One region of the Streptomyces sp. NBC_01166 genome, then DNA from elsewhere that is predicted to be linked to it. Evidence: riboswitches for the same ligand, from Rfam matches in the RefSeq annotation. Region 1 holds a riboswitch; each other region holds the start of a gene.

Region 1 (7,956 bases):
GCCAGGTCGCGGGAGGCGAGGATCAGATGCATCTCCCTGTCGTGCTCACGCTGGAAGTCGGTGACCGGACCGCCCGACCGGTCGAGAACGGCGAAGCGCAGCTCGCTGCGCCGGTCCGCCTTCACGCGTGGGGTCCTCAGGTCGAGCGTGTAACCGCCCTCGGAGATCTGGAGGCCCCCGGCCGGAGGCCCGGTGCGGCTGCCCTCGGAGTGTGGCGCCGCACTCTCCGTGCGGCTGGAAGGCTCGGTGGTGCCGGCACCCGGGTCCGTGACGGCTCCGATGCCGTATGCGGCGCCGAACGACGCGGCCAGAGCGGCGGTGAACGCGGTGATCTTCGCGGCGGGATTCATGACTGCTCCTGTTGCCTTCTGCGTGGAGGGCTCGCGACGGTCCGACGACTCAGACCATATACCCGTGGGGGGTATCTGCAAGTGATGCTGATGAGGCTTGCGATGCATACGGGTGGGGGGTATACCTGACCGACGGGAAAGATACCCGTGAGGGGTATACTGGGTTCCGTTCGGACGAGGAGCAGTAAATGACTTCAGCCACTACCGGCGCCGACCGGGTCGAGCTCGCCATCGGCGGCATGACCTGCGCCTCGTGCGCGGCGCGGATCGAGAAGAAGCTCAACCGCATGGAGGGGGTCGAGGCCACGGTCAACTACGCCACGGAGAAGGCCAGAGTCGACTTCGCCGGGGACGTCTCGGTCGACGACCTGATCGCCACGGTCGAGGCCACCGGCTACACAGCCCGGCGCCCGGCCCCACCCCTCCCCGAGCCCGGCGGCTCCGGCGAGCCCGCCGCCGGCCGGGGCGAGGACGAGCGCGCCGACGGCGAGCTGCGGTCCTTGCGCCAGCGGCTCGTCACCGCGGTGCTGCTCGCCGCGCCGGTCGTCGCGATGGCGATGATCCCGGCCCTCCAGTTCGAGTACTGGCAGTGGCTCTCCCTCACGCTGGCCGCCCCGGTCGTCACCTACGCGGCCTGGCCCTTCCACCGTGCGGCCTGGACCAACGCCCGTCACGGTGCGGCCACCATGGACACCCTGATCTCGGTCGGCACATCGGCGGCGTTCCTCTGGTCGCTGTGGGCGCTCTTCTTCGGAACCGCCGGGATGCCGGGCATGACGCATCCATTCGAATTCACGATCAGCCGCGGCGACGGAGCGGGGAACATCTACCTGGAGGCCGCCGCCGGAGTGACGGCCTTCATCCTGGCCGGCCGGTATTTCGAGGCCCGCTCGAAGCGCAAGGCGGGCGCCGCCCTCAAGGCGCTCATGGAGCTGGGCGCAAAGGAAGTCACCGTGCTGCGCGAGGGCCGTGAGATCACCCTGCCCACGGCCGGTCTGCACGTGGGGGACCGCTTCCTGGTCCGCCCCGGCGAGAAGATCGCCACGGACGGGACCGTCGTCGAGGGCTCCTCGGCGGTCGACGTCTCGATGCTGACCGGCGAGTCGGTGCCCGTCGAGGTCTCCACAGGTGACTCCGTCACCGGGGCGACCCTCAACGCCGGCGGCCGCCTGGTCGTCGAGGCCACCAGGGTCGGCGCCGACACCCAGCTGGCCCGGATGGCCACGCTCGTGGAAGAGGCCCAGAGCGGCAAGGCCTCCGCGCAGCGCCTTGCCGACAGGATCTCCGCGGTCTTCGTGCCGGTCGTCATCGGGCTGGCGCTCGCCACGCTCGGTTTCTGGCTCGGCTCGGGTGCGGCACTCACCGCGGCCTTCACGGCGGCCGTATCCGTACTGATCATCGCCTGCCCCTGCGCACTGGGCCTGGCCACACCCACCGCCCTGCTCGTCGGCACCGGCCGCGGGGCCCAGCTCGGCATCCTGATCAAGGGACCGGAGGTCCTGGAGAACACCCGCAGGGCCGACACGATCCTCCTCGACAAGACGGGCACCGTCACCACGGGCCGCATGACGCTGCTGAAGGTCCACGCGGCCGCCTCCACGGACGAGGCCGAAGTGCTGCGCCTCGGGGGCGCACTGGAGCACTCCTCCGAACACCCGATCGCCCGGGCCGTCGCCGAGGGCGCCGCCGGGACCGTGGGCGCGCTGCCCACGCCCGAGGGCTTCACCAACGTCCCCGGCCTCGGTGTGCAGGGCGTCGTCGAGGGCCGTGCGGTCCTCGTCGGCCGGGAGAAGCTGCTGGCCGACTGGTCGATCGAACTTCCCGAGGAGCTCAGGAAGGCCAAGGACCTGGCCGAGCAGGACGGGCGGACCGTGATCGCGGTGGCCTGGGACGGCGAGGCGCGTGCGGTCCTGGAAGTCGCCGACGCCGTCAAGGAGACCAGCGCCGAAGCGGTCCGGCGGCTGCGCGGCCTCGGGCTGACCCCCGTCCTGCTGACCGGTGACAACAAGGCGGTCGCCACAGCCGTCGCGGCCGAGGTCGGCATCGACGAGGTCATCGCCGAGGTGATGCCGCAGGACAAGGTCGAGGTCGTCAAGAGGCTCCAGGCGGAGGGACGCAGCGTCGCCATGGTCGGCGACGGGGTCAACGACGCGGCCGCGCTCGCCCAGGCGGACCTGGGCCTGTCCATGGGGACGGGCACGGACGCCGCCATCGAGGCCGGCGACCTGACTCTCGTACGCGGGGACCTGCGGGTGGCCGCCGACGCGATCCGGCTCTCCCGCAGGACGCTGGGCACGATCCGCTCGAACCTGTTCTGGGCCTTCGCCTACAACGTGGCGGCCCTCCCGCTCGCCGCCGCCGGCCTGCTCAACCCCATGATCGCCGGTGCGGCCATGGCGTTCTCGTCGGTCTTCGTCGTCGGCAACAGCCTCCGGCTGCGCGGCTTCCGCGCCGCCGGCTGAGAGGACGTCCGCGCCCCGCGGACCCGCGTCCCTCGACGGGGGCGCGGGAATCGGTGAGCGGGTAGGTTCAAGGCGTGGCCACTCTGCTGATCGTGCATCACACCCCCTCGCCCAACTGCCAGGCGCTGTTCGAGGCGGTGCTCTCCGGCGCGACGACGGAGGACATCGAAGGCGTCCGGGTCGTGCGACGGGCGGCGCTCTCCGCCACGGCCTCCGACGTGCTCGCGGCCGACGGCTACCTCCTCGGCACCCCGGCGAACCTCGGGTACATGTCCGGCGCCTTGAAACACTTCTTCGACCAGGTCTACTACCCGTGCCTGGACGGGACGAAGGGCCGGCCCTTCGGCTACTACGTGCACGGCGGCAACGACGTCACCGGCGCCGTACGGGGCATCGAGACGATCACCACGGGCCTCGGATGGCGGCGTACGGCCGACGCCGTGACTGTCACCGGTGAGCCGGGCAAGGCCGACACGGAAGCGTGCTGGGAACTGGGGGCGACACTCGCCGCCGGACTGATGGGCTGACAGACTCCCGGCTACGGTCACCCTCGCACCACCCGGGCCGGCACCTCCTGGGCATGCCGCCGTACCCGGACGGCAGATGCCGCGTCAGGTGCGGTCGATGTGCACGCTGGTCGACTTCACGCGGGCCGTGGCCTGCATGCCGACCTCGAGTCCCAGTTCCTCCACGGCTTCCCGGGTGAGCAGCGAGACGAGGCGGTGCGGGCCGGCCTGGATCTCGACCTGTGCCGCTACGTCGCCCAGCTTCACCGCGGTGACGATGCCGGGGAAGGCGTTGCGGGCCGAGGTGTAGGGGACCTCTTCCTCGCCGGGGGAGGCCTGACCGACCTCGATCGAGAACGCGGCCAGATCACGGCCGTCGATGAGGCGGCGCCCGCCCTCGTCGCGATGGGTCGCTACCCGGCCCGCGTCCGCCCAGCGGCGGGCGGTGTCCGGGCTCACGCCGAGAAGACGTGCCGCCTGCCCAATGGTATAGGTCTGCATGTGCTGCACGATATGGCTCAACGGCTTGCATTTGCAAGGTACTCATGAAGTCAGCCTCGCATCTGCGAATCCTTCTCAGGTCCGTTGCGCGACCTGCGGGCTTCCGCCGGGCGCCTGAGTCGACGCCCCCCGCCCGCCCCGTCTCAGTGCGGCCTCCAGGTGAGCTTGCCGCCGCCCACCCAGCGGATGACGGCCGGGTCGTCGAGGTCGTGGACCGGAATGCCGGCCGCCGCGGCGGCGATCAGCACATCCGTCATCGCCGTCGCACTCCCGATCACCTCTCCGTCGATCTCCACGATCCGGAAGGGGGGATGGCCGGGCTGGACGGGCAGGACGGTGATCCGGGGCGCCGAGGCGAGAGGGCTTTCAGTCATAGGCGGATCGGTTCCACGCGGGCGCCCTCGGTATGCGCCTGAGCCTCAGCTGTGAGTCGTATGCCCGATTTGAGGTAGTTTTTTGGAATTAATCCTGTAATCCATAAAAGGCCATTTCGTGTGACCTGGGGCCTTCGCGCGGGCGCAAAACGCCCGAATCGGACTCCGTGACCAGGGTCACTTCATGGGTCCCGGACGCAGGGGTGCGGTAGTCGGTTCCCTTCTGCGCCAAGAGAAATGGGCGACGCGATGTGGGGTGGATTACATGAATTCCCGAGAATTGATCTTGCGAATGAATTGTGATCATCGCGCCAGGCTTGTTCCTTTCCCTATTTCTCGCCTACGGTCACCATCACTCCGGGCGGAACGCCGAATCCTGCCGCCGTCCGGTTACCCGACCACTTCTCGTACGGCAGGAGCGGGGGACCCAAGTAAGCGCCGATCCGGTTTCCGGAGCGGCTCGGGGTGAAGTCGCATTCGCATGCGGCCGGGCATCTCCAGCCCGAACCCGACAGCTCACTTCGCAGGCGACGGAGAGGAATTCAGCATGCCCGAAAACGGTAAGCACCGTCGTTCCAGGACCAGTTCGCTCACCCGCGGCATCATCGCCGTGAGCACGGGCGGAGCCGTCCTGGCCCTCCCTGTGATCGGTGCGACCGGAGCCTTCGCGGCCCCGGCCCAGCCGGCCGCCGTGGAAAAGGCTGCGACGTCGACTGCCGCGTCCGGCAAGGGAATTGCCGCGCAGAAGTCCAAGTCCACCACCTATTCCGTGATCTTGGGTGACACCCTTGCGAAGATCGCACGCGAGCATTCCGTGAACGGTGGCTGGAAGGCCCTGTACGAGAACAACGAGAAGGCTGTCGGCGGAAACCCCGACCTGATTCACCCCGGTCTGAAGCTGACCATCGGCGGCAAGGCCGAGAACAAGTCGGCGGACAAGGGTGGGAAGGCCGAATCCAAGGCCTCCGCCTCGTCCGACCGTGCCTCTGAGGGCGCCGACCGCGCCGACCGGTCGGAGCGCACGAGCACCCCCACCGCCGCGGAAGGCGCACCTGCCGCCGCCGAGGCCGCTCCGGCCGCCGAGCCGGTCTCGTACACGAACGACCTCGACGGCTGGATCAAGGAGTCGCTCGCCGTCATGGCCGAGCACGGCATCCCCGGCAGCTACGAGGGCATCCACCGGAACATCATCCGCGAGTCCGCGGGCAACCCCCAGGCCATCAACAACTGGGACATCAACGCGATCAACGGCGTGCCGTCCAAGGGTCTGCTCCAGGTCATCGACCCGACCTTCCAGGCCTACCACGTGCCCGGTACGTCGATGGACAGCTACGACCCGGTCGCCAACATCACGGCCGCGTGCAACTACGCCGCGGACAGGTACGGCTCCATCGACAACGTCTTCGGGGCCTACTGAGCCTCGCCCAGGCGGGACCGCTGCCGCACGGGCGTGTGACAGAGGGACAGTAGTGACGGGTGGTGCGGGTTCGGCGGAACCCGCACCACCCGTCGTCCGTTTTCGGCGGGCCGATCGGCTCCGGAGGCCCCCGCGCCGTCGGCATCACGACGGCCGAGGTGTCGCCGACAGGCCGGGCGGGGTGCGGGTGACTGGTTTCGTACAGGTTCGTCGTCCATACTGCCCGCCGTGGAGCAGCGCATAGATTCGAACACCAAGCCCGAGTTCGCCGCAGGGACAGACCCGGCGTACATCCCTGGCCTGACGGCCCCTGTCCCCGCGCGGACGGAGGCGGAGAAGGCGGCGCCCCAGGAGCCCGAGGAGGCCCAGGAGACCCGGGAGACCGGGACTGCGGACGCGCTCGCCGACGGGGCCCCGGACGAGTCCGCGGCCGCCCCCGAGGACGCCGCCGTGGACGACAAGGCCTCCGACGACACGGCCGGGGGTGACGACGAGGCCCCGGCCGGCGGGACGGCCCCGGAGGCCGAGCCCGTGCCCGCCGGCAGGAGCGCCGTCGATGAGGACGGCCCCGTCTTCGAGGTCAGCGACCGGCGCGGATCCATCAGGGTGGACGCGGACGGCGTTCGCTTCCGCCTCGACGACCAGGAGGCGGAGTTCGACTGGGCCGAGATCGGTGCGGTCGAGGTCAAGACCGGCCGCTTCGGGCGCCGGTTCACCGTGACGGTCCACCTGTCGAGCCGCCGGTGGTTCAACGCCGAGGTCGAGGCCGGATCCCGGGGCGACCTCAAGGGGTGGACGGCGGAGCTCGACGAGGCGCTGGACGCTTACTTCGAAGAGGCCTGACCTCTTCGGGGCATGCCTGAGCACCGGGCCGGACGGCCGGCCCGGTGCTCAGGCACGCCGTGGAGCCGTCAGGCTCCCGGAGCCGTGCCGAGCACCACCGACCGGGTCAGATGGCGCGGCAGGTCGGGGTCGAGGCCACGGGCCGCCGCTCGGGCGATCGCCAGCCGCTGGACCCGGACCAGGTCGGCCAGCGGGTCCAGTCCGCTCTCCACCCAGCGGGCCCCGGTCGCCAGCACCTGCTCCCGCAGCCCCTCCGGAGCGGCGCCGAACATCCAGGTCGCCGTCCCGGCCGTGGCGATGCTGATGGGGCCGTGGCGGTACTCCATCGCCGGATACGACTCCGTCCAGGACAGGGACGCCTCCTTCATCTTGAGCGCCGCCTCGTTGGCGATCCCCACTGTCCACCCCTGCCCCAGGAAGCTGAACTGGTCGCATTCCAGGAGCCCTTCGGGCAGCGGCTCCGCCAGCGCGGTCTCCGCGTCCCGTACGACGTCCTCGGTGTGCAGCCCGAGATGGGCGCGGAACAGCGTCAGCGCGGTCGTCGCGAACCTCGTCTGGACCACGGACCGTTCGTCGGCGAAGTCGAGGACCACCACATCGTCGGCCGCGGTCATCACCGGGGTCCGCGGGTCCGCGGTGACGGCGACGGTCCGGGTGGCGCCCCGCAGTCGGTTCAGCAGGCCGAGGATCTCCGTGGTCGTCCCCGACCGCGTCAGCGCGACGACCCGGTCGTACGTGCGCCCGAACGGGAACTCCGAGGCGGCGTAGGCGTCGGACTCGCCCTGTCCGGAAGCCTCGCGGAGCGAGGCGTACGCCTGCGCCATGTAATACGACGTTCCGCAGCCGACGACGGCGATGCGCTCACCGGCGGCGGGCAGGGCCGCCTTCCGGTCGGCAGCGACCTCCGCGGCACGGCGCCAGCACTCGGGCTGGCCGGCTGTCTCGGTCTCGACATGCGACATGTCCGCACTCCGCTTCCACTGCTTCTCGCACCTGGTGGGACGGGGGTGTGTGAAATCGACGCCCGCTTGTTCAATTCTGCATATTACATGGGTCAATCGAGCAAGAACAAGCAAAGTGTTCACGCCTCCGTAACCCGAGCGGGGTCGGTTTTCGGCCATGCTCGGTGGGTAGCCGACTCGATCCGGTTCCGTCGAGGCTGTGTGGGTATCGGTCGCATGGCGCGAACTCCGCTGCCGACATCCCGTACATCAGGTGGAAAATGCCCCGTGGGGCTGTTTCTCGACAACCCCGGACGGTCACGGGGCGGCGGCGGGTGGCTCCGGTGAGGGGCGATTTCACGTCATCGGGCACGCACGTTGGCCGAGTTCGAACGCGCGGCCGGAATGCGGTCGGCATAATCAGCCCATGTCGATCACGGGTGGGGAAGTCGTGGACCTCGGCAGGGGTCTGTACGCCTGGCTGCCGCCGCAGCGGGGCTGGGGCCTGGCCAACTGTGGCCTGCTCGTGTCTCCGCGCGGGGGGCTGTGGATCGACACCCCG
Region 2 (7,956 bases), 1.2 Mb from region 1:
GAGCGCGGGCGTCATGTCGTGGCGGTCATCGGTGACGGGGCCCTCACCGGCGGAATGGCCTGGGAGGCGCTCAACAACATCGCCGCGGCCAGGAACCGCCCGCTGATCATCGTCGTGAACGACAACGAGCGCTCCTACTCTCCCACCATCGGCGGGCTCGCCGACCACCTCGCCACCCTCCGCACCACCGACGGCTACGAGCGCTTCCTGTCCTGGGGCAAGGAGGTGCTCCAGCAGACGCCGGTCATCGGACAGTCGCTGTACGGGTCGCTGCACGGTGCGAAGAAGGGCTTCAAGGACACCTTCGCACCGCAGGGCATGTTCGAGGACCTGGGCCTCAAGTACGTCGGCCCGGTCGACGGACACGACACGGCGGCGGTCGAGTCCGCACTGCACCGGGCCAAGCGTTTCCACGGCCCGGTGCTGGTGCACTGCATCACCGAGAAGGGCCGTGGCTTCGCGCCCGCCCTGGCCGACGACGCCGACCGGTTCCACACGGTCGGCAGGATGGACCCGCTGACCTGCGAACCACTCGTCGTGCCCGCCGCGCCTTCCTGGACGTCGGTGTTCGGCGACGAGATCGCGGAGATCGGGGCCGAGCGCCCGGACGTCGTCGCGATCACCGCGGCGATGCTGCATCCGGTCGGGCTGACCCGCTTCGCGGAGAAGTTCCCCGACCGGATCTGGGACGTCGGGATCGCCGAACAGCATGCGGCGGTCTCCGCCGCCGGGCTGGCCACCGGAGGTCTGCACCCGGTCGTCGCCGTCTACGCGACCTTCCTCAACCGGGCCTTCGACCAGCTGCTGATGGACGTCGCCCTCCACCGCTGCGGGGTGACCTTCGTGCTGGACCGGGCCGGTGTCACGGGGGTCGACGGCCCCTCGCACAACGGCATGTGGGACATGTCCGTGCTCCAGGTCGTCCCGGGTCTGCGGATCGCGGCCCCACGCGACGCCGACCGGCTCCGTGAGGAGCTGCGCGAGGCCCTCGACGTCGACGACGCGCCCACGGTGGTGCGGTTCCCCAAGGAGTCGGTGGGGGAGCCCGTCGCGGCCGTCGGGAGGATCGGCGGGATGGACGTCCTGCACAGGGCCCCCGACCCGGACGTCCTGCTGGTGGCCGTCGGCGTGCTCGCCCCGGTCTGTCTGCAGGCCGCCGACCTGCTCGCCGGATCCGGAATCCGCTGCACGGTCGTCGACCCGCGCTGGGTCAAACCGGTCGACGAGCAGCTGCCCGCGCTCGCCGCGCAGCACCGGCTGGTGGCGGTCGTCGAGGACAACAGCCGGTCGGGCGGGGTCGGCTGGGCCGTCGGACAGGCACTGCGGGACGCGGGCGTCGACGTACCGCTGCGGACGTTCGGCATCCCCGAGCAGTTCCTGGCTCACGCCGGGCGTGGTGAGGTACTCGCCGAGATCGGGCTCACTCCGGTGGAGATCGCCGGACGCATCAGCGCGGTGCTGGAGCGCCGCACGACCGTGCGAGAGCGGAACATGCCGAAGGAGAACGGGGCATGAAGGACGAACAGCCGGGCTTCGATCTGACGCGGCTCCTCGCGGAACGGGGGGCCGAACGCTACGAGCTCCACACCCGGCACCTCAACCACCAGCTGCCGCGGATGCTCCACACCCTCGGTTTCGACAAGGTCTACGAGCGGGCCGAGGGTGCGCACTTCTGGGACGCGGAGGGCAACGACTACCTCGACATGCTCGCCGGCTTCGGTGTGATGGGGCTGGGCAGGCACCATCCGGTCGTACGCAAGGCGCTCCACGACGTCCTGGACGCCTCGCTGGCCGACCTCACCCGCTTCGACTGCCAGCCGCTGCCCGGACTGCTGGCCGAGAAGCTGCTGGCGCACAGCCCGCACCTCGACAGGGTGTTCTTCGGCAACAGCGGTACGGAGGCGGTCGAGACCGCGCTGAAGTTCGCCCGGTACGCCACCGGCAAGCCGCGGATCCTCTACTGCGACCACGCTTTCCACGGACTGACCACCGGCTCGCTCTCCGTCAACGGTGAGAAGGGCTTCCGCGACGGATTCGCGCCCCTGCTGCCGGACACGGCCATCGCGCTCGGCGACCTCGACGCGCTGCGGCGCGAGCTGAAGCGCGGCGACGTGGCCGGGCTGGTCGTGGAGCCGATCCAGGGCAAGGGCGTCCACGCCTCACCGCCCGGCTTCCTGCGCGAGGCACAGGATCTGCTTCACCGGCACAAGGCCGTGCTCATCGCCGACGAGGTGCAGACCGGGCTCGGCAGGACCGGTGACTTCTACGCGTACCAGCACGAGGAGGGCGTCGAACCCGACCTGCTCTGTGTCGCCAAGGCGCTCTCCGGCGGCTATGTCCCGGTCGGGGCGACGCTCGGCAAGGACTGGATCTTCAAGCGCGTCTACTCCTCGATGGACCGGGTCCTCGTCCACTCCGCCAGCTTCGGCTCCAACGCCCAGGCAATGGCGGCCGGGCTCGCCGTCCTCGCGGTGATGGAGCAGGAGGAGACCGTCGCGAACGCCCGCCGCACCGGTGATCTGCTGCGCGAGCGGCTAGCCGCTCTGGTCGGCCGTTACGAGCTGATGCACGAGGTGCGCGGCCGGGGCCTGATGATCGGCATCGAGTTCGGCCGGCCGTCCTCCCTCAAGCTCCGCAGCCGCTGGGCGATGCTGCAGGCCGCCCGCAAGGGGCTCTTCGCCCAGATGGTGGTCGTGCCGCTGCTCCAGAAGCACCGGATCCTCACCCAGGTCTCCGGTGATCACCTGGAGGTGATCAAGCTGATTCCGCCGCTGGTCATCGGGGAGCCGGAGGTCGACCGTTTCGTCACCGCCTTCACCGCCGTCATGGACGACGCACACAGCGGGGGCGGGCTGATGTGGGACTTCGGCAGGACACTGGTGAAACAGGCCGTGGTCAACCGCTGATGTTGCCTCTGAGGCAAATTATTTGCCTCAGAGGATAAATCCTGGCCCAATGGAGGCATGAATCCTCCTGACGGAGGGGTGGCCGACGAGCTCCCGGGGGTCGCGCCACGCCTACGCGACCTGCGCCGCAATCGCGGCCTCACCCTGGAGAGCGCGGCGGGACGGGCGGGGCTCTCCCCGGCCCACCTCTCCCGGCTCGAAACGGGCCGGAGGCAGCCTTCGCTGCCGATGCTGCTCGGCCTCGCCCGGGTCTACGGTACGACCGTCTCCGAGCTCCTGGGTGAGATGCCGCCCGAACGTGACGCGATCGTCCGCGGCGGCCCGCCCGCCGGCACGCCCCGCTCGAACGAGCCGGGCGGCTGGCTCTACCGGCAGGCGGGCGGGCCGGGCCGCGCCATGCAGGCGCTGCACGTCCGTGTCCCGTACGGCGTGGAGGACGACCTCGTGCGCGTCCACCCCGGCGAGGAGTGGCTCTACGTCCTCGACGGCAGGCTGCGGGTCGTGCTCGGCGAGACCGTGCACGACCTCGATCCGGGGGACAGTGCGCACTTCGACTCGCTCACCCCGCACCGGATCGCGGCTCTCGACCCCGGCGGGGCGCGACTGCTCTTCGTTCACACGCTGCTGCAGAGCCCGGCCGCCGAGTTGTGCCTGGGCAGCGGGATCCACCGGCTCTGAACCCGCACACCCGTACCGTGCGCCCCCTTCGCCACCCCGGCCCGAGCGGCCGGTAGAGAGGACTGTCATGTCCGATTCGGAGTACTACGACCCGCTCACCCCGCGCAGGCCGAAGAGCAAGGACACGCAGGAGCGGCGGATGCCCCGCGGCGTAGTGATCCGGCTCTTCGCCTATCTCGTGGCCGGACACGTCATCGCGGGCTTCCTCTTCCTTCTCTTCACCGTGGCCGGCAAGGGCTGACGCCCGGCGTCACGCGCCCTCGACGAGTCGGGCACGCAGCTTCGCGCGGGTCTCGGCGCTGATCTTCAGCCCTTCCAGGAGATACCGGTCCGTGCTGCCCCAGATCTCGTCGATGGTCTCGAACGCCGCGGCGAGGTATTCGGCACGGGCGCCGAAGAGCGGATTGAGCAGTTCCATCACCTCGTCGGACATCCCCACCGCTGAGGTGTCGCTGCGGCGCACCTTGTAGCGGCGGTGCGCGTCGTTCGACTTGAGGTAGTCGGCCTCGATGGCCTCCTTCTCGACGCCGACCGCGAGCAGGGAGATCGCGATCGAGAGGCCGGCCCGGTCCTTGCCCGCCGCGCAGTGCATCAGCGCCGGCACGCTGTCCTCGGCCAGCGCGTGCAGCACACGGCTGTGTTCGGCGGTGCGGTCCTTGATGATCGAACGGTACGAGGCGATCATCCGCCCCGTCCCCTTGCCGTCGGCCAGGATCGAGCGCAGCTGCTGGATGTTGCCGTCGCGCACCAGCCGCCAGAACTCCGCGCCGTCCGCCGGGTCGGAGAGAGGGATGCTGACATTCCGGACGCCGGGCAGCTCCACGTCAAGACCGTCGAGCTTGTGGTCCGCCGCGTTGCGGAAGTCGAAGATCGTGTGCAGCCCGAGCCCGGCGAGGAAGGCGGCGTCGGCCTCCGTGGCGTGGGCGAGGTGGCCGCTGCGGTAGAGGCGCCCGTACCGCACGGTGCTGCCGTCGACGGTCGGAAGCCCGCCGACGTCGCGGAAGTTGCGAACACCGGTCAGGTCGATGTCCGTCGGCTCGGGGCCGACCGGCGGGACCTCTGGCAGCTGCGTCACAAGGGCTCCTGGGGTGTCGGGCGTCGGCGCCGCTCGCCGACGGGGGCACGCCCGCGACGATACGACATGGCTGCATCGGACAACTGTCTCGGCTGCCGTGGTCCTGGTCTCCCTGGGCGGACGAGATCGCGTCATGTCCGTATTGGTGTATTTAGCAGAACATGCCCCGCTTGTGCGGGAGATGAGGTGAGGCAGGTGAGCGGGATCATATCCGTGACGGTGTGTGGTGAGGGTGCCGGGGGGTATTCCGGACGCCGTGCGGAAAGCCAAGATCGGTAATCCACGGAGTGTGACGGGAATTCCGCGCCGGAAATGAAGCGTGGATTCCGGTCCGGAATCCACGGCTTGTTCGCGACGTCCCCGCTCGCTTACGGTCACGGTCAATCCGGACGGAACGCCTAATCCTGCCGCCGCCCGGAATCCGCACCGACTCACGTGTGGCAGGAGCGGGGGAACCAGGTAAGCCGCCGGCCGGAGGGATCCGGTACGGCTCGGGGTCAAGACGCGCACCGCGCGGCCGGGCATCTCCAGTCCGAACCCGACAGCTCACCTCGCAGGCGCCGGAGAGGAAATCCCCATGCCCGCAAAAGGCAAGCACCGTCGTACGAAGACCGGCCCGATCTCCCGAGGCGTCCTTGCCGCAGGGACCGGCGGCGCCGTTCTTGCCCTCCCGCTGATCGGCGCCACCGGCGCACACGCCGCCGAGCAGGCCGCGCCGGCCGCCAAGTCCGCCTCCGCGCACAGCGCCCCGGCCTCGGCGAAGAGCGCCCCGAAGACCTACTCCGTGGTCTCCGGCGACTACCTGGCGAAGATCGCGGGCGACCAGAAGATCAAGGGCGGCTGGCAGAAGCTGTACCAGGACAACCGTGACGTCGTCGGCGAGAACCCCAGCCTGATCCTCCCGGGCATGAAGCTGACCCTCGGCGCCAAGGCTTCCGGCTCCGCCGAGGCCGCGCCCTCCAAGTCCGCCCCGTCGGCGGCGAAGAAGGCCGCTCCGGCCGAGAAGAAGGCCGCACCGGCCGAGGCGACGTCCGCTCCCGCGGCCAAGACCGCCGACACCGGCGCGTCGGAGGAGAGCACCGGCTCCGGCTGGGTCACCCCGGTCGAGAACGCCAACGTCACCACCCAGTACCGCGCCTCGGGCGCCAGCTGGTCCAGCGGCTACCACACCGGCTCCGACTTCCAGGCGGCCTCCGGCACCAGCGTCCGGTCCATCGGCCCGGGCACCGTGGTCTCCGCCGGCTGGAGCGGCTCGTACGGCAACGAGGTCGTCATCCAGCACAGCGACGGCATGTACTCCCAGTACGCCCACCTGTCCTCGCTCGAGGTCTCGGCCGGTCAGACCGTCACCGGCGGCCAGCAGATCGGCCTCTCGGGCACCACCGGCAACTCCACCGGCCCGCACCTCCACTTCGAGGTCCGGACCGGCCCGAGCTACGGCTCCGACGTCGACCCGATCGCCTACCTGCGTTCGCACGGCGTCTCCATCTGAGACACGCCATCCGAGGGTGTCATCCCGGGCTGAAGGGGAGGGGCGGTGCGCGCTTGCGCACCGCCCCTCCCCTTATTCCGGCTTTACCAAAAACTGACCGGGTGGTCTTTCTCACCACCCGTCAACCCCTTATTACGGTCGCGTAGGTCACAATCGAAGGTGCAAGATAAGCCCTTGTGGCAGACGATTCGAGAAACAAACAACGAGGCATCATCGGGTCGTACGCAGCGATTGGCGACAGCTTCACCGAGGGCGTCGGAGACCCCGGCCCCGGCGGGACACTCGTCGGCTGGGCCGACCGGCTCGCGGTGCTCCTCGCGGACCAGCTCCCGGTTCCCGGCGCGGTGGTCGCCCCCGCGGACGACACGCACGGCAACTTCCGGTACGCCAATCTCGCCGTACGCGGACGGCTCCTCGACCAGATAGTCGAGGAACAGGTCCCCCGCGCCAAGCAGCTGGCACCTGATCTGGTGAGCTTCTGCGCCGGCGGCAACGACATCCTCCGTCCCGGCTCCGACCCGGACGATGTGGCAGAGCGCTTCGAGCGTGCGGTCGCCGACCTGACGGAGGCGGTCGGCACGGTCATGGTCACCACCGGCTTCGACACCCGTGGCATCCCCGTGCTCAAGCATCTGCGGGGCAAGATCGCCATGTACACCGCCCATGTCCGGTCCATCGCCGACCGCTACGACTGCCCGGTGCTGGACCTGTGGTCCCTGCGGTCCGTGCAGGACAGGCGGGCGTGGGACAACGACCGGCTGCACCTCTCGGCGGAGGGACACACCCGCGTCGCGCTGCGGGCCGCCCAGGTCCTCGGCCTCCAGGTGCCGGCCGACCCCGACCAGGTGTGGCCCCCGCAGGTACAGCGCGGAGCGCTCGAGGTCCGGCGCGACGACATCCAGTGGGCGCGCGAATACCTCGTCCCGTGGATCGGCCGCCGACTGCGCGGGGAGTCCTCCGGGGATCACGTCGAGGCCAAGCGCCCCGACCTCCTGCCGCTCTGACCGCTCGGCCGCTGCCCCGTCGTCGGGGGCCGGCCACGGGGAGCGGACGCCGGGCCGGGCCCGGCGGAACGAGCCCGTCCGATGCGGATACCCGCACCGGGCGGGCAGGTATCCGCTCCGGTAGGCGCAGCAGCGCCTGCCCCTCAGGCGGTCAGGACCTCGTGGTCGATGCCGAGTTCGCGGGCGAGCGCCTCCTCGGTCCACTGCAGCATGGTGGCCCGGGAGAGCGGACCCGCGTACGAAGTCATCTGGACGGCCAGCCCGTCCAGGAGCGCTGTCAGCCGCCAGGCCACGGACATCGGGTCGTCGCAGTGGAACTCGCCCGCCGCGGCCCCCTCTTCGATCACCTCGGCCAGCTCGGCCTTCCACTGCTGGTCGAGGTCTCCGGCCACCTCGCGCAGCACCGGGTCACGGAGGGCGGAGGCCCAGCCCTCGATCCACAGCCGCCAGCCCTTGGCCTGTCCGGTCGGCGCGTACCAGCGCACGGCGGACCTGAGCCGCCGGACCGCGCTGGTGCGCCGGGTCAGCAGCTTGCGCAGATGGGCGAGATCGGCCTCCGCCGCGTACGCGAACGCGGCGGCCACCAGTTTCTCCTTCGACGAGAAGTGGTAGAGCACCAGCGCGTTGCTCACCCCGAGAACGGCGGCCACATCGGCGATCCTGACCGCGGACACGCCCCGGACCTCGATCTGCTCGACGGCAGCTCGCAGGAGCTCCTCACGTCGCTCCGCCACACTCAGCCGCACTCTCGCCACGCCGTTACCCTAACCAACGCTCCGGCGCCGGCATCCGGCCCCCGTG
Region 3 (7,956 bases), 100 kb from region 1:
TCTTCGCCACCGCGGCCAGTTCGGCCGAGACCATCTTGCGCAGTTCGGCGTCCGACTCCAGGATCGCGGTCAGCTGGGCGATCTCCTCGTTGAGCTTGTCGCGCTCGCTCTCCAGCTCGATCCTGTCGAAGCGCGTGAGCCGGCGCAGCGGGGTGTCCAGGATGTACTGGGTCTGGATCTCGCTCAGCGAGAAGCGCTCCATCAGGCGCTCCTTCGCCTGCGCCGAGTTGTCGCTGTCCCGGATGAGCCGGATGACCTCGTCGATGTCGAGCAGCGCCACGAGGAGGCCCTCGACCAGGTGCAGCCGGTTGCGCCGCTTCGTCCTGCGGAACTCGCTGCGCCGGCGCACCACGTCGAAACGGTGGTCGAGATAGACCTCGAGGAGTTCCTTGAGCCCCAGGGTGAGCGGCTGGCCGTCGACCAGCGCGACGTTGTTGATGCCGAAGGACTCCTCCATCGGCGTCAGCTTGAAGAGCTGCTCCAGCACGGCCTCCGGCACGAAGCCGTTCTTGACCTCGATCACCAGACGCAGACCGTGCGCCCGGTCCGTGAGGTCCTTGACGTCCGCGATGCCCTGGAGCTTCTTCGAGCCGACGAGGTCCTTGATCTTGGCGATCACCTTCTCCGGACCCACGGTGAAGGGCAGTTCGGTGACGACGAGACCCTTGCGACGGGCCGTGACGCTCTCTATGGCGACCGTGGCGCGGATCTTGAACGTGCCGCGCCCCGCGGCGTAGGCGTCCTTGATGCCGCCGAGGCCGACGATCCTGCCGCCGGTGGGCAGGTCGGGACCCGGGACGAAGCGCATCAGCGTCTCGAGGTCCGCACCCGGGTGCCGGATGAGGTGGCGGGCGGCGGCGATGACCTCGCCGAGGTTGTGCGGGGGCATGTTGGTAGCCATGCCGACCGCGATACCGGAAGCGCCGTTGACCAGGAGGTTCGGGTACGCGGCCGGGAGGACGACCGGCTCCTGTTCCTGGCCGTCGTAGTTCGACTGGAAGTCGACGGTGTCCTCGTCGATCGACTCCGTCATCAGCGACGTGGCGTCGGCCATCCGGCACTCGGTGTACCGCATGGCGGCCGGCGGGTCGTCGTTGCCCAGCGAGCCGAAGTTGCCGTGCCCGTCGACGAGGGGCAGGCGCATGGAGAACGGCTGTGCCATGCGCACCAGTGCGTCGTAGATCGACGCGTCACCGTGCGGGTGCAGTTTGCCCATCACTTCGCCGACGACGCGTGCGCACTTCACGTAGCCGCGGTCGGGGCGGAGCCCCATCTCGTTCATCTGGGACACGATGCGGCGGTGCACGGGCTTCATGCCGTCGCGGGCGTCGGGCAGAGCCCTGGAGTAGATCACCGAGTACGCGTACTCGAGGAAGGAGCCCTGCATTTCGTCGACGACGTCGATGTCGAGGATCTTCTCCTCGAAGTCGTCCGGCGGCGGGGTCTTCGTGCTGCGGCGGGCCATCGCGGCTGCGACTCCTTCACAGATTCTGTCGGGCAACCTCAGGTTCTGACGCGGACCATTGTGGCCCGCCGTACTGACAACACCGACCTCGACCCGTCCGAAGCGGTCCTCAGGGCCTCCGCGGAGCCCCCGTTCACGGCAGTATCTACGACAACATTCACCCGGCGGGAACTTCGCCAGGTGCCCGTTCGCTTGCCTAGAGTGGCAGGTCCGGCAGGAAATCCTGTACCGATCGAAGGGACGTACATGCCCATGGGTCACACGGCCACAGCCCAGGCCGGTTCCGGCGGCTTGACGGCGACCGAGCACCGTCTGGCGAACGGCCTGCGGGTGGTGCTCTCCGAGGACCACCTGACCCCCGTCGCCGCGGTCTGCCTCTGGTACGACGTCGGCTCCCGCCACGAGGTCAAGGGGCGCACAGGTCTGGCTCACCTCTTCGAGCACCTGATGTTCCAGGGCTCGGGCCAGGTCAAGGGGAACGGGCACTTCGAGCTCGTCCAGGGGGCCGGTGGTTCCCTGAACGGCACGACCAGCTTCGAACGCACCAACTACTTCGAGACGATGCCGACGCACCAGCTGGAGCTGGCCCTGTGGCTCGAGGCCGACCGGATGGGCTCCCTGCTCGCCGCGCTCGACGAGGAGTCCATGGAGAACCAGCGGGACGTCGTGAAGAACGAGCGCCGCCAGCGCTACGACAACGTCCCGTACGGCACGGCCTTCGAGAAGCTCACCGCCCTCGCCTACCCGGAGGGCCACCCGTACCACCACACGCCAATCGGCTCGATGGCCGACCTGGACGCGGCGACGCTGGAGGACGCGCAGGCGTTCTTCCGTACGTACTACGCGCCGAACAACGCGGTGCTCTCCGTGGTCGGGGACATCGACCCGGAGCAGACGCTCGCCTGGATCGAGAAGTACTTCGGCTCCATCCCGTCCCACGACGGCAAGCAGCCCCCGCGTGACGGCACGCTGCCGGGCATCATCGGCGAGCAGCTGCGCGAAGTGGTCCAGGAGGAGGTCCCCGCGCGTGCGCTGATGGCCGCCTACCGGCTGCCGCACGACGGCACCCGGGAGTGCGACGCCGCGGACCTGGCGCTGACCGTGCTCGGCGGCGGCGAGTCGTCCCGTCTGCACAACCGGCTGGTGCGCCGCGACCGTACGGCGGTGGCCGCGGGATTCGGGCTGCTCAGGCTGGCCGGCGCGCCGTCGCTCGGCTGGCTGGACGTCAAGACGTCCGGTGGCGTCGAGGTGCCGCAGATCGAGGCGGCCGTCGACGAGGAGCTGGCCCGCTTCGCCGAGGAGGGCCCCACGCCGGAGGAGATGGAGCGCGCCCAGGCGCAGTTGGAGCGCGAGTGGCTCGACCGTCTCGGCACGGTCGCCGGCCGCGCGGACGAACTGTGCCGGTACGCGGTCCTGTTCGGCGACCCGCAGCTCGCCCTGACCGCGGTGGGCCGTGTGCTCGACGTGACGGCCGACGAGGTCAAGGCAGCCGCCCGGGCGCACCTGCGCCCCGACAACCGTGCGGTCCTGGTCTATGAGCCGGTCGAACCGGCCGACGAGACCGAGGGCACCGACGCGCCCGAAGGGGCCGACAAGTGACCGACGCCGCCGTGACTGGAGTAGCGATGGAGTACCACCCGCAGCCGACCGCCGGCGAGGCCAGGCCCTGGGCCTTCCCCGCGCCCGAGCGCGGCGCCCTGCCCAACGGGCTGACCGTGCTGCGCTGCCACCGGCCCGGCCAGCAGGTCGTCGCCGTGGAGATCTTCCTCGACGCCCCGCTGGACGCGGAGCCCGAGGGCCTGGACGGTGTGGCCACGATCATGGCGCGCGCGCTGTCCGAGGGCACGGACAAGCACTCCGCGGAGGAGTTCGCCGCCGAGCTGGAGCGGTGCGGCGCCACGCTGGACGCCCACGCGGACCACCCGGGTGTCCGCGTCTCCCTGGAGGTACCGGTCTCCCGGCTGACCAAGGCCCTCGGCCTGGTCGCGGAGGCCCTGCGGGCCCCGGCCTTCGCGGAGAGCGAGATCGAGCGCCTGGTGGGCAACCGCCTCGACGAGATCCCGCACGAGCAGGCCAACCCGGCCCGGCGCGCGGCCAAGCAGCTCTCCAAGGAGCTCTTCCCCGCCACCGCACGGATGTCGCGCCCGCGCCAGGGCACCGAGGAGACGGTCCGGCGGATCGACGCCGCCGCCGTACGCGCCTTCTACGACGCCCATGTCCGCCCGTCCACGGCGACGGCGGTCGTCGTCGGCGACCTCACCGACGTGGACCTGGACGCGCTGCTCTCCGACACCGTCGGCGACTGGTCGGGCAATGCGGGCCAGGCCCGGCCCGTGCCCCCGATCACCGCGGACGACACCGGCCGTGTGGTCATCGTGGACCGCCCGGGAGCCGTGCAGACGCAGCTGCTGATCGGCCGGATCGGCGCGGACCGGCACGACAGCGTGTGGCCCGCCCAGGTCCTCGGCACGTACTGCCTGGGAGGCACCCTGACCTCCCGGCTGGACCGTGTGCTGCGTGAGGAGAAGGGCTACACCTACGGCGTCCGGGCCTTCGGACAGGTGCTGCGCTCGACGGCGCCCGACTCCTCGTCCGGGGCGGCGGGTGCCGCGATGCTCGCCATCAGCGGCTCCGTCGACACCGAGTCCACCGGGCCCGCGCTGGACGACCTCTGGAAGGTCCTGCGCACCCTCGCGGCCGAGGGGCTCACCGACGCCGAGCGGGAGACCGCCGTGCAGAACCTCGTGGGCGTCGCCCCGCTCAAGTACGAGACGGCGGCGTCCGTCGCGGGCACCCTGGCCGACCAGGTGGAGCAGCACCTCCCGGACGACTACCAGGCGAAGCTGTACGCACGCCTGGCCGACACCGGCACGGTCGAGGCGACCGCCGCCGTGGTCAACGCGTTCCCGGTCGACCGGTTGGTCACCGTCCTGGTCGGGGACGCCGCTCAGATCAAGGAGCCCGTGGAGGCGCTCGGTATCGGTGAGGTGTCGGTCGTCAGCGGCTGACAGAACCGGACATGACGGACCCCGGCGGCTGCACTCCCGCCGGGGTTCTGTCATGTGTCCGTATTGCGGAGAAGATTGCGATACATCCTGTGGGATGTGCGACAAAAGGCCCTTTCCGTTTGGCGGGGGAAAGTCCCCCGATCTAGCGTCGGCGCGGCTGTCCGCCGGACGACTGCCGCGCCCGCGGCGCCGGACAGCCATCGCCGAGTCCCCGTCAGGCGCGAGCCTGGGGAGCCGGGGACCCATGTAGTCCCTGGGGTGAATCGGATCCCTGTACCTCGTCGGAGGCGCAGGGGGCCGTAGGAGACCTTCCTGCTCCGAACCCGTCAGCTAACCCGGTAGGCGAGAAGGAAGGAAAGGACCAGCCCCTCCATGGCGTTCATCCGTGCCACCGGGAAGCACCGTGCCCCGAGCCGCCTGACGCGCAAGAGCGCCAAGGTCGCCGGCGTCGCCGCCCTGGCCACCACCGGCGTACTCGGTGCCACGGCCTCCCCGGCCCTCGCCGCGGACTCCGAGGTCGCCGCGGGCGGCACCGGCCTGACCCAGACGGTCGCCCTCGACACCACCCTCGCCGCCCAGATCGAGGCTCAGGCGAAGGCCCAGAAGCACCAGGCCGACGTCGCCGCGAAGGCCGCGGCCGAAGCGAAGGCGAAGGCCGAGGCCAAGCGCAAGGCGGAAGCCCGCGCCAAGGAGGCCCGTGAGGAGAAGGCGCGCGCCGCCCGCGCCGCCGAGCGCGCCCGGCTCAACGCCTTCCACCTCCCCGTCGCCGGTTCCCACGTCACCACCGGTTACAAGTCCGGTGGCGCGCTCTGGTCCTCCGGCTCCCACTCCGGCGTGGACTTCCAGGCCGCGTCCGGCACCTCCGTCGTCGCGGTCGGCGCCGGTACGGTCGTCGAGGCCGGCTGGGGCGGCGCCTACGGCAACAACATCGTGCTCAGGATGAAGGACGGCACGTACACCCAGTACGGCCACCTCTCCTCGATCGGCGTCTCCGTCGGCCAGAGCGTCGGCTCCGGCGAGCAGATCGGTCTCTCCGGCTCGACCGGCAACTCCACCGGGCCGCACCTTCACTTCGAGGCCCGGACCACCCCCGAGTACGGCTCGGACATGGACCCCGTCGCCTACCTCCGCGCCCACGGCGTCCAGGTCTGACCCCGCGCCGCACCGCGATCTCCGACGAAGGCCCCGGCACCGCCGGGGCCTTCGCCGTGTCCCGGGGCGACGCGTGCCGAAGCCCCGCGGAAGTGCTCCCTGGCCAAAAGATATCCATGGATTCCACCCCGCCATCGGAAATTCCGGCCGGTTGCAATAGAGTCACAGAACAGGCGTCGATCGGCCGCGTTTCGCGGGGATTAAGGCGGAGGTTCGGACATGCGCATTCCCGCGCATTCGGTATGCACGGCAATCCGTGACGACATCGTCTCCGGTGTCTTCGAACGCGGCAGCCGCCTCACCGAAGAGGTGCTCGCGCGTCGCTACGGCGTCTCCCGCGTCCCCGTACGCGAGGCGCTGCGCACCCTGGAGTCCGAAGGGTTCGTCGTCACCCGCCGGCATGCGGGTGCCTGTGTCGCCGAGCCCACCGAGCAGGAGGCGGCCGATCTCCTGGAGATACGTATGCTCCTGGAGCCCCTCGGGGCCGCACGTGCGGCGCAGCGCCGCACCGAGGCGCATCTCAAGGTGCTCCGCGGTCTGGTCAGACTGGGCCAGGAGCGGGTGCGCCGGGGCGAGGGGGAGGACCTGCGCTCCCTCGGGGGCTGGTTCCACGAGACGCTGGCGCAGGCCTCGGGGAGCCCCGCGCTGATCGCGCTGCTCACCCAGCTCCGGCACAAGATCGCCTGGATGTACGCGGTCGAGCAGCCGGTCCGCCCCGCGGACTCCTGGGCCGAGCACGGCGCTCTGGTCGACGCCGTTGCCCGCCGTGACACCGAGCGGGCCAGGGCGCTCGCCGTCCAGCACGCCGAGCGGGCGACAGCGGCCCACCGGCTGCGGCGCGCGCCTGGGCACGCGCCCGGCCAGGCCCGGGTGAGGACTTCGCAACACCCCGTAAACATCGCGGGAGTCCGTCATTAACAATTGCGCCGTATACAAAGAGAGTAATTATCGGAGGGCTTTCTTTTTGCTGCCCTGATCCATGCTTTCCGGAGCTCTGCCCGCTCCGCTTCGGGAAACAGGAAAGCCGCGGCTCCCGGTCGGGGGTGCCGCGGCTTTTCCGCAGAAAAAATTCCGGTTCGAAGTGACCGGAATCAGACGGTCTCCGGGAGCTCCTCGAGCCCCTCGGCGACCAGCTTGGCCAGACGGTCCAGGGCGGCCTCGGCGTTGTCCGCCTCGGATGCGAGCACGATCTCCTCGCCGCCCTGGGCGCCCAGGCCGAGCACCGCGAGCATGGAGGCGGCGTTCACCGGGTTGCCGTCGGCCTTGGAGATCGTCACGGGGACGCCGGAGGCCGTGGCGGCACGGACGAAGATGGAAGCGGGGCGGGCGTGCAGGCCCTCGGCCCAACCGACGTTGACGCGGCGCTCAGCCATGGTTCTGCCCTTCACGTAACAATGGGTTGTCTAGACCAGTCTCTCATGCAGTGCGCGCTGCCGTGCCCGGCACCGTCACCGGCCTGTCCGCCGTCCGCCGGCACCCCCAGCGTGCCCTTGCCCGGATCCCGCCGCTACCGGTGCCACGAGCCGTAGGCTTTGCCCATGGAGCCCACTCCGGAGCAGAGTCCGCATCACGCGTACCCCGACCACTGGGAGGCGGACGTGGTGCTCCGCGACGGTGGCACCGCGCGGATCAGGCCCATCACCACGGACGACGCCGAGCGGCTGGTCAGCTTCTACGAGCAGGTGTCCGACGAATCGAAGTACTACCGCTTCTTCGCCCCGTATCCGCGTCTCTCCGCCCGAGACGTGCACCGCTTCACCCATCACGACTACGTCGACCGGGTGGGACTGGCCGTCACGATCGGCGGCGAGTTCATCGCCACCGTCCGCTTCGACCGGATCAACGAGCAGGGCAGGCCCGCCTCGGCCCCCGCCGACGAGGCGGAGGTCGCCTTCCTCGTGCAGGACGCCCACCAGGGCCGCGGCGTGGCGTCCGCCCTCCTCGAACACATCGCGGCGGTGGCCAGGGAGCGGGGGATCCGCCGTTTCGCCGCAGAGGTGCTGCCCGCCAACAACAAGATGATCAAGGTGTTCCGGGACGCCGGCTTCACCCAGCAGCGCAGCTTCGAGGACGGTTCCGTCCACCTCACCCTCGATCTGGAACCCACGGCCGAGTCCCTCGCCGTCCAGCGCGCCCGTGAGCAGCGGGCCGAGGCGCGCTCCGTGCAGCGCCTGCTGGCCCCCGGTTCCGTCGCGGTCATCGGCGTCGGCCGCGCGCCCGGCGGTGTGGGCCGGACCGTCCTGCGCAACCTCCTGGGCTCGGGCTTCACCGGGCGCACGTACGCCGTGAACACCTCCTTCGCCGCCGGTACGGGAACGGTCGACGGGGTGC

The links. A riboswitch is a leader RNA that binds a small molecule or an ion and turns the genes downstream of it on or off. The one in region 1 is predicted to bind cyclic di-AMP.
Region 2: it holds a riboswitch for cyclic di-AMP, as region 1 does, so the genes downstream of both, OG379_RS33875 (peptidoglycan DD-metalloendopeptidase family protein) here and OG379_RS29190 (transglycosylase SLT domain-containing protein) in region 1, are expected to answer to the same signal.
Region 3: it holds a riboswitch for cyclic di-AMP, as region 1 does, so the genes downstream of both, OG379_RS28750 (M23 family metallopeptidase) here and OG379_RS29190 (transglycosylase SLT domain-containing protein) in region 1, are expected to answer to the same signal.

What each region holds. Positions count from the first base shown of each region.
Region 1 is NZ_CP108613.1:6,337,374-6,345,329, forward strand. Features, by position in the region: gene OG379_RS29165 (hypothetical protein) at 1-350, opposite strand, end outside; gene OG379_RS29170 (heavy metal translocating P-type ATPase) at 539-2,812, shown strand; gene OG379_RS29175 (flavodoxin family protein) at 2,887-3,339, shown strand; gene OG379_RS29180 (helix-turn-helix transcriptional regulator) at 3,424-3,819, opposite strand; gene OG379_RS29185 (hypothetical protein) at 3,963-4,193, opposite strand; cyclic di-AMP (ydaO/yuaA leader) riboswitch at 4,551-4,736, shown strand; gene OG379_RS29190 (transglycosylase SLT domain-containing protein) at 4,741-5,610, shown strand; gene OG379_RS29195 (hypothetical protein) at 5,839-6,453, shown strand; gene OG379_RS29200 (SIS domain-containing protein) at 6,522-7,415, opposite strand; gene OG379_RS29205 (MBL fold metallo-hydrolase) at 7,822-7,956, shown strand, end outside.
Region 2 is NZ_CP108613.1:7,489,468-7,497,423, forward strand. Features, by position in the region: gene dxs (1-deoxy-D-xylulose-5-phosphate synthase) at 1-1,515, shown strand, start outside; gene OG379_RS33855 (aspartate aminotransferase family protein) at 1,512-2,906, shown strand; gene OG379_RS33860 (helix-turn-helix domain-containing protein) at 2,964-3,584, shown strand; gene OG379_RS33865 (DUF6126 family protein) at 3,652-3,825, shown strand; gene OG379_RS33870 (tyrosine-protein phosphatase) at 3,835-4,659, opposite strand; cyclic di-AMP (ydaO/yuaA leader) riboswitch at 5,074-5,232, shown strand; gene OG379_RS33875 (peptidoglycan DD-metalloendopeptidase family protein) at 5,237-6,151, shown strand; gene OG379_RS33880 (SGNH/GDSL hydrolase family protein) at 6,328-7,155, shown strand; gene OG379_RS33885 (TetR/AcrR family transcriptional regulator) at 7,299-7,910, opposite strand.
Region 3 is NZ_CP108613.1:6,234,805-6,242,760, forward strand. Features, by position in the region: gene OG379_RS28735 (DNA topoisomerase (ATP-hydrolyzing) subunit A) at 1-1,465, opposite strand, end outside; gene OG379_RS28740 (pitrilysin family protein) at 1,712-3,064, shown strand; gene OG379_RS28745 (M16 family metallopeptidase) at 3,091-4,473, shown strand; cyclic di-AMP (ydaO/yuaA leader) riboswitch at 4,665-4,833, shown strand; gene OG379_RS28750 (M23 family metallopeptidase) at 4,846-5,625, shown strand; gene OG379_RS28755 (GntR family transcriptional regulator) at 5,845-6,543, shown strand; gene OG379_RS28760 (HPr family phosphocarrier protein) at 6,717-6,998, opposite strand; gene OG379_RS28765 (GNAT family N-acetyltransferase) at 7,164-7,956, shown strand, end outside.